3 regions of the Paractinoplanes rhizophilus genome follow, and region 2 is predicted to be linked to each of the others. Evidence: riboswitches for the same ligand, from Rfam matches in the RefSeq annotation. Region 2 holds a riboswitch; each other region holds the start of a gene.

Region 1 (5,986 bases), on a different contig from region 2:
CCGCGAGGAACGCGAGCTGTCCGACCGGGGAGTCGTTCAACGCGTACGCGATGGTCTGCGGCGCCGCCGCGAAGAGCACCTGATGTGGATGCCGATTCGCGGCCAGTTTCCGGGTTTTCGCCAGCCGTTCGGCATCGAGCGGGGAGAGTTTCCCGTCGTAGTCGCCGGCGGTCGGCATGAAGTTGATGTGCACGCCGATCACGTGCTCGGTGTCGGCGGCGGCCACGAGACGCGAGATGCCGGAACCCCAGTCCCCGCCCTGGGCGCCGTATCGCTCGTACCCGAGTTGGGCCATGAGGGTCGCCCAAGCCTGCGCGACCCGCTGCTGGCCCCACCCGCGCGAGTGGGTGGGCCCGGAGAAACCGAACCCCGGTATCGCCGGGATCACCAGGTGGAAACGCGCCGTGAGCAGCGGGATCAGGTCGAGGAACTCGACCACCGAGCCGGGCCATCCGTGGGTGAGGATCAGCGGGATCGCGTCCGGCGACGCCGAGCGGATGTGCAGGAACCAGATGTTCTCGCCGTCGATGGTGGTCGTGAACTGCGGGTACGCGTTGAGCCGCGCCTCGTGGGCACGCCAGTCGAGTTTGCGCCACGAGTCGGCAAGTTGCCGCACCCGGTCGAGCGGGATGCCGTAGTCCCAGCCCGCGCCGGGCAGCTCGTCGGGCCAGCGGGTGCGGGCGAGCCGGTCGTGAAGGTCGTCGAGGTCGGCCTGCGCAACGTGAATGCGGTATTCGTTCATATGGCTAACGTTAGTCCGACTAACGTTAGAACGACAAATGTTAGGGTGATCACGTGGACCATGTGGAGCACCTGCCGAGTTGGCTGCTGACCCAGACGGCCGGGTACGCGGGACGCATGGTCAGCGCCCGGTTCGCCGATGTCGGCGCGCGCGGCTACCACTACCGGGTGCTCTCCTCGCTGGCCACCGGCGGCCCGGCCAGCCAGGCCGATCTCGGCCGGCGCGTCGGCATCCACCTCAGCGACATGGTCAAGGCGCTGAACGAGCTGGAGGCCGGCGGTTTCGTCCAGCGGGTGCCCAACCCCGGCGACCGCCGCCGCAACATCATCACGATCACCGATCGGGGCCGCGAGCGCGCCGAGCAGCTGGCGCGCCAGGTCAGCGCGATCCAGGACGAGGTGTTCGAGCCGCTCGACGACGCGGAGCGCGAGCAGCTGACGACGCTGCTGGGAAAGCTCTACCGGCACCACCGGGCTCGGGAGTCTCCCCCGCCGATGGAATGAGCCGCGCGGCTGGTTTGCGGCCTCGCGACGTGCTGAGGCCGAGGCAACTTTCCGTGTCGAGTGTGGAGACAACAATGCCGGCAGGGTTCAGAACCCCGCCGGCACAGTCATGAAGAACCTCTGCCCGGTCGCCGCTCGCCGGCGATCGGACCTCAGCCCGGTCGCCGGTAGCCGGCGATCGGACCCCGGTCGATCGTCGCCATCCGCACATGGTCGCCCGTGTGCGGCGCGTGCACCACCATGCCGCCGCCGATGTAGATGGCGACGTGATGGAGGCTTCCCGGGTAGTAGAAGACCAGGTCACCGGGCTGGAGATTGCTCCGGGACACGGACCTTCCCTCGTTCCACTGGTCCCTCGTGTAGTGCTCGAGGTGCACACCCACGCTGGCCCACGCCGCCTTCGTCAGGCCCGAGCAGTCGTAGCTGCCCGGTCCGTCGGCACCGAAGACGTAGGGCTTGCCGATGAGGTCGCAGGCCCGCTGCGCCGCACGGCCGCCCTTGTCGTTGGTGTAGGTGACAGGGCACGGTCCGGTCTTGTACGGCCCGTCGGCCTCGCCGGAGGCGCCGTACGCCTGGATCCGCAGCTTCTGCAGGCTGTCGATCTTCTTCTGGATCGCGGCCTTCTGCTTGGCCAGGTCGGCATCGCGGGCCGCGATGGACTTGGTCAGCACGTCCAGGTCGGACTTCATGCCGGCGTACTTGTCGCGAAGTTTCGCGACACCGGCGATCTGGTCCTGCTGGTGCCGGGCAAGCTGATCGAGATAGGTCAGCTTGTCGGTCAGCCCGGTGGGCGACCCACTCATGATCATGGCGTTGAACGCGTTCGGCGCGCCCTGCTTGTACGCGTCGACGGCCAGGCCACGAACCTGGGAAAGGGCGACGTCCACCTGCACCTGGAGCGGAGTGAGCTGCTTGGTGAGGTTCTTCAGCTGAGCCTGGTTCTTGAGCAGTTTTCCGTGCACGTCGTTGTACTGCTCGATGACCGGCTCGAGTTGGTTCCACTGCTTGTCGATCTCGGCCTCGACGGTGGCCGGGTCGGGTGCTGCGTGCGCTACGGACGGGCCGGTGAGAACGATCCCGACCGCGGCGGCGGCGCAGACGAGACTGCGCAGAACTGCGGCGCGGCGCGCCCCAATCCGTTTCACGTAGGTGCGTCATCCCTTCTTCCGTCTGGCCGCCGACCGGGTTAGCTGACGGGTTCGGGCGGGAAGCGCGCCCGGCCGCAGGGGGACTGCGGCTTCACCCCGACTACCTGGGTCCCCGGTTCGCCGCGTGCGGCGATTAGGCGGTGATCCGTCAGATCGGCCGGATGGACGATGGGGGGCTGCCGGACCGCCGACCACCGTACCCTCGATCATGTCGGTAACTGAAGTTGCCACGGCGGGGAAACTTCCTGCACGGCTTTCGCTACCGAGCGTGGTCAGAGCGGCCAGGCGTCCAGCGCGCGGTCGAGCCACGGGACCACCAGGATCACGGTGGGTAGCACCAGCAGGGCAAGCGCGGCGAGCGCCGCGACCGCGGTGAGCGCCCGCGACGGCGGTTGCGAGGCCGCCAGGCGGTCCAGCCGGCGCCGTTGCGAGTCCCGTTCGGGCACGACTTCCTCCGCCAGGGGGACGGCGTCGGTCAGGCGTTCGAGGGCGCCGCGCAGCGGCGCCGCGCCGGTGCGCTTTCTGGCGGCGTCGTCGGCCACCATCTCCAGGAGCACATGGACGGCGTCCAGCGGCGCCCGGCTGCGCAGGGGGCGGGGCACGGCGCGATAGAAGGCCGTGAACGACTCCATCACCACCTCGTGCCGGTGGCGCAGGTGGGTCTGCTCGTGGGCGAGGACGGCGTCGACCTGATCGCGGTCGAGCAGGCGCAGCGCGCCGTCGCTGAGCACCACGCGGGTCTCGCGGCCGGGCACGCAATACGCCAGCGGCAAGTTTCCGGCGAGGACCCGAACGTTTCCGGCGTCCAGTTCCTGGCGCTGCTCGGCCCGGTCGAGCAGGTCGACGAGCAGCCGATGCTTCGCGCGGCGGGCACGCGAGCGGCGCGAGACGCCCCACAGCGAGACCAGCAGCCGCAGCACGATGACGGCGGCGACGGCGAGGGCGCCGATCAGCGCGGCGGCGGTGACCGGTTTGCCGGAGCCGGCGGCGCGGGTCAGCTCCTCGGGCGCGGCGAGCACGACGCCGAGGGCGGAGAGCACGGCGGCCAGGGTGACGGCCTGCCACAGCAGCACGGCGGCGGCGGGCGCCCGGTCGGGCCAGCGGGCCCGCGCCAGCGGGCCGGGCACGATCAGCGACAGGGTCAGGCCGAGCGCGCCGAGCAGCAGCGCGGTCATCCGCCCCACCGGCCCGCTCGCCGCCCCGGCCACGAACGGCGAGCCATCATCCCTTCCGGGCGGCTTCGATGGCGGCCTGCAACGCCGCCGGCGAAAGTTGCCCGACGAAATACGCGAGGGCGGCGTCCTTGTCGGGGGTGGCGCTGAGCGCGTCGAGCATGACGGCCGCGGTCATCTCCTCACGCGACTGCGCCGGGACGTACCGGTAAGCCCGGTCGGCTTTCTGCTGCACGACGACCGATTTCTTGGCCAGCCGGTCGAGCACGGTCATCACGGTCGTGTAGGCGAGGTCGCGGTCGCGGCTCAGCGACTCGTGCACCTGCCGCACGGTGAGCGGTTCCGCGGCGTCCCACAGAACCGTCATGACCTCGCGTTCCAGGTCCCCAAGTGCCATGTGTCCCACTCTACTGCACGGCGTCGTACTACACGACGTAGTATCTACTACGAGCCGTCGTAGAGGGGGGAACTCAGTGGACGTGCTGGACCTGACGCGCCTGCAGTTCGCGGTCGTGACGATCTACCACTACTTCTTCGTGCCGCTGTCGATCAGCCTGGCGGCGATCGCGGCCGGCCTCGAGATCACCTGGCTGCGCACGAAGAACGAGAAGTTCCGCGACCTCACGAAATTCGTCGGAAAACTTCTCATCGTCACCTTCGCGGTCGGCGTGGTGACCGGCCTCGTGCAGGAGTTCCAGTTCGGCATGGGCTGGAGCGCCTTCGCGAAGTTCTACGGCGACGTCTTCGGGCCCACGCTGGCCATCGAGGGAATGCTCGCGTTCTTCCTGGAGGCAACTTTCCTGGCGCTCTGGTATTTCGGCTGGGAGCGGCTGCCCCGCCTCGCGCACGCGGCCACGATCGTGGTCGTCTCGCTGGGCACGATTCTGTCGGCGTTCATCATCCTGGCCGGCAACAGCTTCATGCAGAACCCGATCGCGTACGAGATGGATCCGGTCACTGGACGTGCGCGCCTGACGTCGTTCGCCGAGCTGCTGACGAACAAGGTGAACCTGGCCGCCTTCCCGCACACCCTGGCCGGGGCGGCGATGATCGGGGGCGCGCTGCTGCTGGCGATCGCGGTGTGGCGGATGGCGGCCGAGCCGGCGCACCGGACGCTCGCCCGGCTGGGCGCCTGGGTGATGCTGGCCGGCGGGGCCGCGACCGCGCTGACCGGCGACCACCTGGGCAAGGTGATCACCGAGGTGCAGCCGATGAAGATGGCCGCCGCCGAGGCCCTGTACGAGACCACCAAGGGCGCGCCGTTCTCGATCTTCACGATCGGCTCGCCGCTGCCGTCGTTCTCGCTCGACATCCCATGGCTGCTGTCGATCCTCGCCAAGGGCTCGCCGGGCGCGACCGTCCAGGGCATCGACGACCTGCAGGCGCAGTACGCGGCCCAGTACGGTCCGGGCAGCTACGTGCCGATGATCCCGGTGGCGTTCTGGAGCTTCCGCCTGATGATCGGCGCCGGCATGCTGGCCGCGGCCGTCGGGGCGCTCTACCTCTGGCGTACGCGAAAGAACCGGGCCGCTCCCCGCTGGCTGACCCGATGGTTGCCGTTGATCCCACTGCTGCCGGCGGCGGCCAACACGCTCGGCTGGATCTTCACCGAGACGGCCCGGCAGCCGTGGATCGCGTTCGGCCTCACGAAAGTTGCCGACGGCATTTCCCCCGGCCTGACCAGCGCCGAGGTCCTCGCCTCGCTGGCCGGCTTCACGGTGATCTACGGGATCGTCGCCATCGTCTGGTTCCGCCTGATCCGCCATCTGGCCCGGCAGCCCCTGCATGTTTCCGAGGCTGCCGAGACGTCGCCCGAGCTCGCTCCCGTCTACTGAGGGATTTGGTTGGTCGTGATCACTTTCTGGTTCTCGGTCGTCGTGCTCGCCTGGGTGCTGTTCTTCGTGCTCGAGGGCTTCGACTTCGGTGTCGGCGTCCTCGGCCCACTGCTCGGCCGCGACGACCACGAGCGCGGCGCGATCGTGCGCACCATCGGCCCATTCTGGGACGGCAACGAGGTGTGGCTGGTCGCCGCGATCGGCGTCACTTTCGCCGCCTTTCCCGCGTGGTACGCCGCGCTGCTTTCCGGCCTCTACCTCCCGGTGGCGGTGCTGCTTCTCCTCCTTGCCGTACGCGGCGTGGCGCTGGAGTTCCGCGGCAAGGGCGACGGCGAGCGCTGGCGCCGCCGCTGCGACATTTTCCTGGCCGTGAGCTCCGCCGCGATCGTCCTGCTGTGGGGCGCGCTGCTCACCGTCTTCGTCCGCGGCCTCGCCCTGGGCCCCGATGGCTCGGTGACCGGCTCGGGCCTGAACCGCAGCCTCTCCCCCGTCCTGACCTGGCAGTCCCTCGTCGGCGCCGGCGCCGCGTTGCTCGCCGCGCTGCTGCTCGGCGCAACTTTCCTGGCCTTGCGCACCAGCGGACCGG
Region 2 (5,986 bases):
TCGACGCTGCTGCGGGCGATCGCCGGGCTGCTGCCGGTCGAGCCGGGCGGCGCGATCTACGCGGCCGGCCAGCCCTCGCTGCTCGGCGTGAACGCGGCGCTGATGAACGACCTGTCCGGCGAGCGCAACGTGACGCTCGGCTGCCTGGCCATGGGCATGACCCCGGCCGAGGTCAAAGGGCAGGTGCAGGACATCATCGACTTCTCCGGCATCAACGAGCGGGGCGACTTCAGCTCGCTGCCGATGCGGACGTACTCGTCCGGCATGGGCGCCCGGCTGCGCTTCGCGATCGCCGCGGCCAAGAAGCACGACGTGCTGCTCATCGACGAGGCCCTCGCGACCGGCGACGCGAAGTTCCGCAAGCGCAGCGAGCAGCGGGTGCGCGACCTGCGCGCCGAGGCCGGCACGGTGTTCCTGGTCAGCCACAGCGAGCAGTCGATCCGGGACACCTGCGAGCGGACCATCTGGCTGGAGAGCGGCGTGATCAAGGCCGACGGCCCGACCGAGGACGTGATGAAGGAGTACGAGACCTTCGTGAAGAAATGAGGCTTGTTCGCGATCTACGTCGAGCTTCGCATCAGCGCATGTGATGCAAACGGTCTCCACCGTCGCGAACAAGCCTCATCAGGTCTCGTACTCCTGTCGCTCACGGGCGTACCGATAGGTGCACGTGGTTGGTGTGGTCGCTCGACGGGTCGCCGTTGCCCCTCGTGTACGCCTTCCAGCCGCTGCTCGGCAGCCAGATGCGCCGGAACCAGATGACGTACAGCACGCCCAGCTTGCTCGAGTTGTTGATGAAGTAGTTCGCCAGGTTGTTGCCGTACGTCTTGCTGCTGCCGGTCGCCACCCCGCCGAACCCGCCCTTGTCGGCCGCGAAGTCGCAGGCCCGGCCCTTGGGATGCTCGCCGCTGTTCTGCTCGCGGAAGCAGTGCACGTAGTGGGTGAAGCCGTCCGCCTGGGCCTCCCGCATGGCGTGCAGCATGCGCTGGGTGATCCGGCCACCGCTGGTCGGGTCGTCCACCATGCCGCTGCCACCCTGGAACGCGCCGGCGCCCTTGCTGCTGCCGCCGTCGCTGGGCTGCGGGTCGTCCTGGCCGGCGTTGGCCGCCTTGAGCGCGCTCTCGGCCTGGACCTTGCGCTTGGCCATCACGTTGACCTGCTTCTGCTGGTCGCGGATGGTCGCTTCGATCGCCAGCTTGGCCTTGGCCTGGCCGTCGCGGGTGGCCTGGAGGTCGGCCATCACGGCCTTCTCCTTCACCGCGACGGTCTGGAGGGTCTCGGCGCGGTCCAGGAACCCGCCGGCCGAGTCCGCGGTGAGCAGCGCGCTCATCGGGCCGAGCCGGCCGCTCATGTAGGACTGCTGGACGATCTTGTCGAACGCGGCCTGCCGGGGGGCCAGGTCGGTGTCCAGCTGCTTGAGCCGGGCGGTCAGCTCGACCTGCCGCTTCTTGCTCGCGGCCAGCGCGTCCTTGGCCTCGAGGTAACCCTTGGAGGCGGCCTCGAGCTGCTGGATCAGGGTCTTGGAGCCGCCCTCGCCGTCGTCGCCGGTGTCGCCCGGGGCCGCGGCGGCGGGCCCCGCGACCGCGAAGGCCAGGCCGCAGGCGGCCACCAGCATGGCGAGCGTCGCCGCTAATCGCCGGCGGACAGTAATGTGCCGCACAAACTGTTCCTTCCGTCGGCCGCCGACCGAGTTAGCTGACGGGTTCGGGACGGAAGTTCCCTACCACGCCTTCGGCGTGGATTCACCCCAACGCTGAGTTTCCTCAATCGCAGTGGTTCCCCGGCTCGCCTTGCGGCGATTAGGCGGCGATCCCCGGGCGGGGATCGGGACCGACGATACCCACGACATCGATTGATCGACAGATCTCGCACTCCACGCGATCACCGGATAACCGTCTGTCGACTTATTACGGAAAGTGGCCGAAGGATTACCACATTCGCATTTTCCCGGCACTGAACTGTCGCGCGACCTCGGGTAAACTCACCCGCGGCTCTGCCACCGAGGCACCGCCCCCGAGGTGCCGGCAGGCCGCCGCCCAATCGCCGCGAGGCGAGCCGGGGACCCAGGTTTCGCAGGGGTGAATCCGGGCCGAGTCGACAGACGAGGCCCGGTAGGGATCGCTTCCGTCCCGAACCCGTCAGCTAACCCGGTCGGCGGTAACCCGGAAGGAACCTGAATGACCGTACGTCCCCGCCGGTGGCTGACCCTCGCCCTGGCGCCGCTCGTGGCTGCCTCGATCTTCGCGGCGCCCGCCGCGCCCGCGAGCGCCGATCCCGACGATTCGTCGTCCTCGTCGGCCCAGCCCGACGAAAAGGGTGACGAGATCGAGTCGAACGCCACCCTCAACGAGGTCCTCGAGTCGTCGAACCGCAAGTTTGTGCAGGCCAAGGCGGCCGTCGCGAAATCGACCTCGACGCAGAAGAAGCTCGCGATCGAGATCAACCTGGCCGAGGCCAAGCGCGACTCGCTGATTCCCGAGGTCAACGCGATCGCGGCGCAGCAGTACCGCACCGGCCACCTCGGCGCCGCGAGCTTCCTGCTCGGCAGCCAGGGATCGGACGACTTCCTCGCCAAGGCGGTCTCGCTCGAGGAGATCAACGCCCTGCACGACCGGAAGCTGCACGAGCTCAACACGGCGATCGACGAGGTCACCGCCAAGAAGGCGGAGCTCGACGCCGAGGTGAAGCAGCAGCAGACCAACCTGGTCGCGATGAAGAAGCAGAAGGAGGCGGCCGACAAGGCGCTCGCGCTGGTCGGCGGCAAGAGCCTCACCGGCGGCTTCGTCGACGCGGTGTCCAAGCGGGCGGCACCGGCCCCGCGCAACTCCGACGGCGGATTCTCCGCCGAGAAATGCAACGTGAACGACCCGACCACAAGCGGTTGCATCACCGCCCGTACATTGCACATGTACAAAGAGGTGAAGAAGGCGGGCTTCAATCGCTTCGTCGGTTGTCACCGCGACGGCGGCCCGTTCGAGCATCCGAAGGGCCGGGCCTGCGACTGGTCGTTGCAGAAGAGCGGATTCTCGGTCGCGCACAACGCCGACATGAAGAACTACGGCAACGACCTGATGGCGTTCCTGGTGCGCAACGCCGATCGCCTGGGCATCTATTACGTCATCTGGTACGCGCAGATCTGGTTCCCGGCCACCGGCTGGCACGCCTATCACGGCGCGAGCAGCCACAAGGACCACGTACACGTCTCGATGCTTTAAAGAAAAGGGCCCCGCTGGGGGCCCTTTTCGGTCAGTGAGGGTTGTTCGGGGCGGTGGAGACCAAGCCGCTGACGTACGGCGAGGTGCAACTCGAGGCCGGCCCCGAACAACCCTCAGTCCTGCGGCGCCCGGCGGACCGGCGCCCGGCCGGCCGGCTGCGTGGGCGGCGGGCCGACCGGGCCCTGCGGCGGGATCGGCACGGTCACCGGCTTCACCTGGGTCACCTCGATCTCCTTGCCGTGGTGGGTGAAGACCAGGCGGGCCGAGCCGCCACCGTTGCGCAGCGAGTAGGTGACCTCGTCGGCGGTCACGTTCACCCGCACCCGCAGCCCCCGCCACAGCAGGGAGAACTCCAGGCTGCTGATCCGGCTGGGCAGGCGCGGCGCGAACGACAGCTGGCCGTTGAAGTCGCGCATGCCGCCGAGGCCGGCGACCAGCGAGATCCAGGTCCCGGCCAGCGACGCGACGTGCACGCCGTCGCGGGAGTTCTGGTGCAGGTCGTGCAGGTCCATCAGCGCGGCCTCGCCCAGGTAGTCGTGGGCCAGCTCGAGATGACCCACCTCGGCGGCCAGGACGGCCTGGACGCACGCCGAGAGCGAGGAGTCCCGGACCGTCCGCGCGTCGTAGTAGGCGAAGTTGCGCTGCTTCTCCTCCGGCGTGAACGCGTCGCCCCGGATGTACATCGCCATGACCAGGTCGGCCTGCTTGACCACCTGCTTGCGGTACAGGTCGAAGTACGGGTAGTTCAGCAGCAGCGGGTACGCCTCCGGGGGCGTGTTCTCGAAGTCCCACTCCTGCAGCCGGGTGAAGCCCTCCGATTGCTGGTGCACCTGGAGCTCCCGGTCGTACGGGATGTGCACGGCCGCCGCCGCGTCCCGCCAGGAGGCCATCTCCTCGTCGTCCACGCCGAGCTGACGGGCCAGGTCGGGGTGGCGCTTGGCCGCCTCGACCGCGCTGAACATGTTCTGCTGGGCCATCAGGTTGGTGTAGATGTTGTCGTCCACCACGGCCGTGTACTCGTCGGGGCCGGTGACGCCGTCGATGTGGAAGCGGCCGTGCCGGTCGTGGTGGCCCAGCGACCGCCACAGCCGGGCGGTCTCGATCAGCAGCTCGAGGCCGACCTCGCGCTCGAAGTCGTAGTCGCCGGTGGCCTGCACGTAACGGCGGACCGCGTCGGCGATGTCCGCCCCGATGTGGAAGCCGGCGGTGCCGGCCGGCCAGTACGCCGAGCACTCCTGGCCGTGGATGGTGCGCCACGGGAAGGCGGCGCCCTGCAGGCCCAGCGTCTGAGCGCGCTCCCGGGCCAGATCGAGCGTCGAGTGCCGCCAGCGCAGCACGTCGGCCGCCGCCGCGGGCTGGGTGTAGGTCAGCGCGGGCAGCACGAAGGTCTCGGCGTCCCAGAACGTGTGGCCGTCGTAGCCGGGGCCGGACAGGCCCTTGGAGCCGATCGGCCGCTGCTCGGCCCGGGCGCCCGCCTGCAGCGTGTGGAACAGGCCGAAGCGGACGGCCTGCTGCACCTCGGGGTCGCCGTCGACGCGGACGTCGGAGTGGTCCCAGAACGCGTCGAGGTATTCCCGCTGGGCGTCCACCAAGCCCTCCCAGCCGTCCAGCCGGGCGCTGGCGAGCGCGGCGCCCACCTGGTCGCGGATGGCGGGCAGCGAGCGGCTTCCGGACCACCCGTACGCGGCGAGCTTGACCACCCGTAGCTTCTGGCCCGGCTCGAGCTTGGTGGCGACCGTGGTGCGCAGCCAGTCGGGGTGGCCCTCGGTGGTGATCGCGTGCTTGCCGGGCGCGTCGACCAGGTGCTCCATGGCCGCGGCCATCCGCAGGTCGCTGGCCTTGGTGCGGTGCACGAGCAGGCCGCCGGTGCGCTGCTCGAGCATCTCCTCGGCCTGCAGCGGGTGGTCCAGCACCGCCGCCACCCGCGGGTCCTTGCTCATCGGCGGCAACTGCTCGTTGGCGACCAGCTCGGACTGCAGGATCAGCCGGGCGGAGGCGTCCAGCGGCTCCACCTCGTACAGGAAGGCGACGACGGCGCGCTGGGTGAACGAGACCAGCCGTACGGTACGCACGCGGATCGCCTGGCCGGACGGCGAGACCCACTCGACGTTGCGCTCGAGCGTGCCGGCCCGCAGGTCGAGCACCCGCTCGTGGGAGCGGAGCTCGCCGTACCGCACGTCGAACGGCTCGTCGTCGACCAGCAGCCGCATGAGCTTGCTGTTGGTTACGTTGATCATCGTCTGGCCGGACTCGGGGAATCCGTAGCCGGCCTCGGCGTACGGCAGCGGGCGCAGCTCGTAGAACGAGTTCAGGTACGTACCCGGAAGGCCGTGGGGCTCGCCCTCGTCCAGGTTGCCGCGTATCCCGACGTGCCCGTTGGCCAACGCGAACACCGACTCGGACTGGGCCAGCAGGTCCAGGTCGAGCCGGGTCTCCCGGATGTGCCAGGGGTCCACGGGATATGCCCGTTCACGGATCACGGTGGTGCCTCTCGCGAATGAAAAGAGAAAGACGTCGAAAGATATAAACGCTGATACGGGGTCAGCGCGTCAGGAGTTCGGACAGGTCCGTGACAACGATGTCGGCCCCGTGCTCCACCAAAGCGTCATGCTGCCCGACGCGGTCAACTCCGACCACGATCCCGAAATTACCGGCCCTGCCTGCGGCAACGCCGGCCTGAGCGTCCTCGAAGACGGCGCACGCCGCCGGCGGGAGACCCAGGAGCTTGGCCCCGTACAGGAAAGTGTCGGGTGCCGGCTTGCCAGGCAAGT
Region 3 (5,986 bases), on a different contig from region 2:
CTGCCGCAGGGAGATCTCCGTCATGACGGCGACGGGATCGCGCCTCACATGTGGCCGGCCCTTCGCCCGCGCCGCGCCCCCGCTCTCCGCGCGCGACTCCGTTCCGTCGCGGCTTCGCATTGCGCCGCCGCGTCCCCTGGCCTCGCCGTCGAGCACGGGTCACCGACGACCACGCGGCAGCGTCCCGCCCGCGGCGCGTGTCGGGTCAGCCCGCGCCTTTGTCAGTTGTCGCCGAACTCCCGCCGGAGGTGTGGCAGCAGCGCGGCCAGCGCCGGGCTCGTCCGCGGTCGCCACACGAGCGCGAGCAGCGCCGGGATCCCCAGCTCGGTGATCGGCACGGCCACGAGTCCGGGGTGCAGCTTGCCCATCGACTCGCTCAGCACCGCGATGCCCAGGCCCCGCGCCGCCATGTCGGCGACGGCCGCGGGCGCCGACGCGACCAGCACCACGTCGGGAATCAGGCTCGCGGACACGCACGCCTCGTCGAAGGCGGCCCGGATGCCGGTCCCCTCCGGGAGGGTGACGAGAGAGTAGGCCATCAGCTCGCGCAGCGGCAGCCCGGCCACGCTCGCCTGTGGATGGTCGGGCGGCACCAGTGCCACCAGGCCCTCGCTGGCGATCACCTGGGCGGAGAGGTGCTCGGGCGGCGCGCACGCGACGCCGACGAGGGCGATGTCGGCCAGGCCGGTCCGTACGGAGTTGACGAGAGTGCGGGAGTCGTCCTCGAGCAGTTCCAATTCGATCGCCGGGTGCTCGCGGTGGAAGGCGGCCAGCGCGGCGAACAGCGGAGTGATCTCGCAGCCGGTCACCATCCCGACCGTGAGGTGCCCGCGGACCAGGCCCTTCACCTCGTCGATCGCCTGGCGCAGACGGGTGGCCGCGGTCAGCGCCGCCTGGGCGTACTCGAGGGCCACCCGACCCGCCTCGGTAAGTCGCGCGACCCGCCCGGACCGGTCGAAAAGCTCGGCGCCCAGCTCGGCCTCCAGCGCCTTGACCTGGGCGCTCACCCCGGACTGGCTGATGTGCACGCGCTGGGCGGCGCGGGTGAATCCGGCCTCCTCGGCCACCGCCACGAAGTATTCGAGCTGCCGCAGTTCCATAACCGCAAATTCTAGCTCTCAGAAAAACTATGCGTTGGACTTCTGAATCGCACCGCGCGAGGGTGGAGTCATGACCGAACGCGAAAAGGCTCGTCAGCCCGAAGACCTGACCCGGCTGTTCGTCGAGCGCGCCAACGCGAAGGACGCGGAGGGCCTCGCCCTGCTCTACGAGGAGGATGCGGTGATGGCCTATCCGCCCGGACAACAGACCGTCGGCCGGGCAGCGATCCAAAAGCTGTGGGAGCAGGCGCTGCCGCACATGCCGGCCTTCGAGCCGGAGCAGCCGCTGCCGACGCTGATCAGCGGTGACCTGGCGCTGACCTCGACCCCGCCCAAGGACAACGCCGGCGCCCGCGCGCAGGTGGTGCGCCGCCAGCCCGACGGCACCTGGCTGCGCGTGCTCGACCAGCCCGAGTTCGTCACCCCGAAAGACTGATCCCCGGCAAGCGCCTGCTTCCGGCGCCCGCGATCTCGCGGGTGGGGATGCGACCCGGCCGCCCCGGGGAATGAGCGGCCGGATCGCTACGGGTGGATCTTGGATCGCTACGGGTGGATCAGAGCGCGATCCGCTGACCGGGGAAGATCAGGTCGGGGTTGCTGATGGTGCTGGTGTTCAGCTGGTACAGGGTGTGCCAGCCGCCCTTGATGTGGTTGCTCGTGGCGATGGCCGACAGCGTGTCGCCGGAGCGGACGACGTAGGTCTTGCCGGTGGCCTTCGCGGTCGTGCTACGGGTGACCTTGTGCGAGGTGGTCGCCCGGGTGGCCTGCTTGGTGGCCTTGTCGGCGGTCGACTTCGACTTGTGGGCCGAGCTGGACTTGTGGGCTGAGCTCGACTTGTGGGCTGAGCTCGACTTGTGGGTCGACTTCGACGACTTGGAGCCGCTCGTGTTGGTGCCCTTGTAGTGCTTCGAGGAGCCGGCCTTCTTGCCGCAGACCGGCCACGCGCCGATGCCCTGGCCGTTCAGCACCTTCTCGGCGATCCGGATCTGCTGCGCCTTGCTCGCCTTGTTCGCGGTGCTGGCGTACTTGGTGCCGCCGTAGGCCTTCCACGTGCTGCGGCTGAACTGCAGCCCGCCGTAGTAGCCGTTGCCGGTGTTGATGCTCCAGTTGCCGCCCGACTCGCACTGCGCGACCGCGTCCCAGTTCACACTGGACGCCTGCGCGGGGGAAGCGGGGCCCAGCAGGGCGGCCGTGCCCGCGACGCCGAAGGCGGCGAGGCCGATCGCGAAACGGGCGTGCTTGCGCGCCCGCGGCGTGCGGGCATGCTTGTGGATCTGTGCCATGAAAGAGAACCCTCCACGCCTGCGAGGTCAGCTGTCGGGTTCGGGCTGAGGTGCCCGGCCGCCATCGTGCGGCTTCACCCCGAGGCGCGCGCATCGCGCGCCGAGGAACGTTTGGGTCCCCCGCTCCCTGCCACGAGTTCGATGTCCGGCGGGCGGTGGCAGGGACTCGGCGTTCCACCCGCGGTGCCCGCATCGCGGACCGGCCGACGGTATCCACGGCTCAAGGAGAACGGCCAAGCCCAGCGCCTTAATGGTGACGTTGTTCTCAGCTATTGCCCCATTTGATCTTGCTTTATGTCGAGAATGACCGATTAACACGCTTGTGCGACCGAAGTCGTCGGTGGGGCCGGCCGATGCGTCATTACCGATCAGTAACTTGTTCGGCCGAACGCCGGAACCTGGTGCAGAATCGGCTGCCATGAGCGACCAGCCCCGCGATCACGACATCGTCGTCTACGGCGCCTCCGGCTTTGTCGGGGCGCTGGTGGCTCGATATCTGGCCGAGCACGCCCCGGCCGGCACGCGAATCGCCCTGGCCGGCCGCTCCGAGGCCAGGATCGCCGAGGTCAAGCGGCGTCTCGGCGTCGACTGGCCGGTTCTCGTGGCCGACGCCACCGACGTGCCGGCACTCGAGCGGATCGCGGCCGCGACGCGGGTGGTCGTCACCACCGTCGGGCCATATGCGAAATACGGCAAAGCGCTCGTCCGGGCCTGCGCCGCGGCCGGCACCGACTACGCCGACCTCACCGGCGAGGTGTTGTTCGCCCGGCAGAGCATCGACGACAACCACGAGCTCGCCCGCTCGACCGGCGCCCGCATCGTGCACTCCTGCGGCTTCGACTCGATCCCGTCCGACATCGGCGTGCACGTGCTCGCGCAGCAGGTCACGGCCGACGGCGCCGGCGAGCTCACCGACACCACGCTGGTCGTCACCAGCATGCGGGGCGGGATCAGCGGCGGCACGATCGACTCGATGCGCCATCAGCTCGACGTGGTCAAGAATGACGGCAAGTTGCGCCGGGTCGCCGCCAGCCCGTACTCGCTGACCCCCGACCGATCCGCCGAGCCCGATCTGGGCCGGCAGGACGACACCGCGGTTCTCTCCGGTTCCGCCGTGCATCCGCGGCTGCGCGGCACGCTCGCGCCGTTCTTCATGGCCTCCTACAACACCCGGGTGGTGCGCCGCAGCAACGCGCTGCGCGGCTGGGAGTACGGCCGAGCCTTCCGCTACCGCGAGGCGATGAGCGTCGGCGCCTCCCCGCTCTCCCCGGTGATCGCCCACGGCACCCGGCTCGGCCTCGGCGCGCTGATGGCCGGCCTGTCGCTGCCGCCGACCCGCTATGTCCTCGATCGCATCCTGCCCAAGCCGGGCGAGGGCCCGGACGAGCAGTCCCGCGAGAAGGGGCATTTCACCATGGATCTGTTCGCCACGACGACCTCCGGCGTCCGCTACTCGGCCCGGTTCCGGGCCAAGGGCGACCCCGGCTACGCCGCCACCGCCGTCATGCTCGGCGAGTCGGCCCTCGCCCTCGCTCACGACCGCGACGCGCTGCCGGCCACCGAGGGCGGCGTCCTGACGCCGGCCACCGCCCTGGGCGACGCCCTGGTGACCCGCCTGCGCGCGGCCGGCATGGAGATCGCCGCCCGTCGCGGCTGAATCCGCGTCCGGCCGGACGCAGCATCTCCTCGATGCTCCCCGGCGCCCGCGGCGCGGCCTCCGAGACCCCGGCCAGCAGCCACCGCGCGTTCCTGGCGGGAGCGGCCGCCGTAGTTCTCGCCCCGCCGCGTCACCAGCGCGGTCCGCTCGTCCACGAGCTCAACGGTATTCGCCCGCCCCCGCCGCGTCGCACGCCTCGTGGATCATCGATCGGTTGCGGGGTGGCATCATGACGGACTGGCTTGAACCGGATTCATTCGGGCAGGATCAAGGCGTGGCCGCCAGCCGTCTCCCCTTCCCGATCACGCTGACGGGCGACGGCGTAGTCCTGCGCGAGTGGCGTTCCGACGATCTCGGCGACCTGATCGAGCTCCTCGACGATCCCGACATCGCCCGCTGGACGCCCATGCCCTCGCCGTTCGACACGGAGGCCGGCGTCGCGTACCTCAAACGCGCACGTCAGGGTCGGATGAGCGGTCAGCGCCTCCAGCTCGCGATCACCGAGCGCGGTGGCCGGCCCCTCGGCGAGGTGCTGCTCTTCGGCATCGACGCCGGCCTCAAAGAGGCCGAACTGGGCTATCTGGTGGGCGCGCGCCATCGTCGCCGCGGGCTGGCGTCGGGGTCCCTGTCCCTTCTTTCCGCGTACGCCGGAAGCACGCTCAAACTGAGCCGCCTGCTGCTGCGGATCGACCCGGCCAACACGGCCAGCGCCGCGGTCGCCCGCCGCTGCGGCTACACGCTGACCGGCGAGGCGCCCATCCTCCAGGTCGGCCCGCACGGCCCGAGCAGCCTCGACACCTGGGAGATGATGACGGGCCATCCCGGCAGCCGCCTCGATCGCCTGAAAAATGTCGCAGCCCGGCGGTACGGTCGTCGCACTTGAAAGAAAGCCGCCCCGTCGCCGGGGCGGCCTCCGGACCAACCGGGAGGTGTCATGGTCACTGTCGACCGTGCACAGGTGATGGCCTACCGCGTGACCGCCCTCGGCCTGGCCGAGCGCACCGATCAGCGCCCCGCCGACCTGCCCGTGCTCGATCTGGGCGTGCAGGAGTATTCCCCGGGTTCGCAGCGGGTCGCCCTGGCCGCCCGCACGTCGGCCGACCTCGACGACGAGCGCCTGATCACCGTCTGGGCCGCCCGCGGCGCCCCGCACCTGCACCGTCGCGCCGACCTGTCCACGTTGGTCAAACAGTTGTGGCCGGTCAGCGATGCCGACGCCACCGCACGCATCAAGAGCGGCCAGATCCGCGAGGGCATGCTGCTCGGCATCGCCGCCTTCACCGCGACCGCGGCCGCCTTCCGCGAGGTGGTGCACGACTCGATGCCCCGCGGCGAGGTCAGCACCCAGGTCAGCAAGCGGGTGCCGCGCGAGCTCACCTATTACTGCCGCAGCTGCGGCGCCCAGCACATCGCCGGCAACGTCTGGCAGCACTCCGGCCTGCCCGGCGGCATCGAGGTCGAGTCCCGCGGCCGCGACGCCACCCTGGCCCCGATCCCCGACGCCCCGCCCCAGCCCACCGAAAACGAGGGCATCGCCGACCTCATCACCACCTACCTTCGCTTCCTTGGCCCCGCCACCCCCGCCGAGCTGGGCAAATACCTCGGCAGCACCACGGCCGAGATGAAACGGGTCTGGCCTGCCGCCGGCCTGGCCGAGGTCAAGGTCGACGGCCGCCGGGCGTGGCTCCCCGAGTCCTCGGTCGACGCCCTCGCCACCGCCGAGCCGTCCGAGGGCGTGCGCCTGCTCCCCGGCATGGATCCGTTGCTCCAGGCGAGAGACCGCGACCTGCTGGTCCCCGACCGCCCACAACAGAAAGAGGTGTGGCGCGTCCTCGGCAACCCCGGCGTCCTCCTGCTCGACGGCGAGATCCTGGGCACCTGGCGAGCCAAGATGGCCGGCCGCAAACGCGTCGACCTCTCCGTCACCTCGTTCGTCCCGCTCCCCG

Evidence for each region. Region 2 has a riboswitch for cyclic di-AMP ahead of ACFQS1_RS09770 (coiled-coil domain-containing protein). Riboswitches for the same ligand answer to the same signal wherever they lie in the genome.
Region 1: linked by a shared signal. The riboswitch ahead of ACFQS1_RS01380 (C40 family peptidase) and the one ahead of ACFQS1_RS09770 (coiled-coil domain-containing protein) in region 2 are both predicted to bind cyclic di-AMP.
Region 3: linked by a shared signal. The riboswitch ahead of ACFQS1_RS05975 (transglycosylase family protein) and the one ahead of ACFQS1_RS09770 (coiled-coil domain-containing protein) in region 2 are both predicted to bind cyclic di-AMP.

The regions. Positions count from the first base shown of each region.
Region 1 is NZ_JBHTBJ010000001.1:317,044-323,029, forward strand. It holds gene ACFQS1_RS01370 (epoxide hydrolase family protein) at 1-742, opposite strand, end outside; gene ACFQS1_RS01375 (MarR family winged helix-turn-helix transcriptional regulator) at 796-1,245, shown strand; gene ACFQS1_RS01380 (C40 family peptidase) at 1,398-2,390, opposite strand; cyclic di-AMP (ydaO/yuaA leader) riboswitch at 2,407-2,543, opposite strand; gene ACFQS1_RS01385 (M56 family metallopeptidase) at 2,666-3,568, opposite strand; gene ACFQS1_RS01390 (BlaI/MecI/CopY family transcriptional regulator) at 3,615-3,962, opposite strand; gene ACFQS1_RS01395 (cytochrome ubiquinol oxidase subunit I) at 4,039-5,400, shown strand; gene cydB (cytochrome d ubiquinol oxidase subunit II) at 5,416-5,986, shown strand, end outside.
Region 2 is NZ_JBHTBJ010000005.1:144,421-150,406, forward strand. It holds gene ACFQS1_RS09765 (ABC transporter ATP-binding protein) at 1-546, shown strand, start outside; gene ACFQS1_RS09770 (coiled-coil domain-containing protein) at 647-1,660, opposite strand; cyclic di-AMP (ydaO/yuaA leader) riboswitch at 1,665-1,816, opposite strand; cyclic di-AMP (ydaO/yuaA leader) riboswitch at 2,024-2,172, shown strand; gene ACFQS1_RS09775 (coiled-coil domain-containing protein) at 2,178-3,215, shown strand; gene ACFQS1_RS09780 (glycoside hydrolase family 65 protein) at 3,329-5,695, opposite strand; gene ACFQS1_RS09785 (HAD family hydrolase) at 5,757-5,986, opposite strand, start outside.
Region 3 is NZ_JBHTBJ010000003.1:39,175-45,160, forward strand. It holds gene ACFQS1_RS05960 (GatB/YqeY domain-containing protein) at 1-24, opposite strand, end outside; gene ACFQS1_RS05965 (LysR family transcriptional regulator) at 222-1,100, opposite strand; gene ACFQS1_RS05970 (YybH family protein) at 1,171-1,536, shown strand; gene ACFQS1_RS05975 (transglycosylase family protein) at 1,655-2,383, opposite strand; cyclic di-AMP (ydaO/yuaA leader) riboswitch at 2,385-2,544, opposite strand; gene ACFQS1_RS05980 (saccharopine dehydrogenase family protein) at 2,802-4,040, shown strand; gene ACFQS1_RS05985 (GNAT family N-acetyltransferase) at 4,255-4,923, shown strand; gene ACFQS1_RS05990 (DNA glycosylase AlkZ-like family protein) at 4,975-5,986, shown strand, end outside.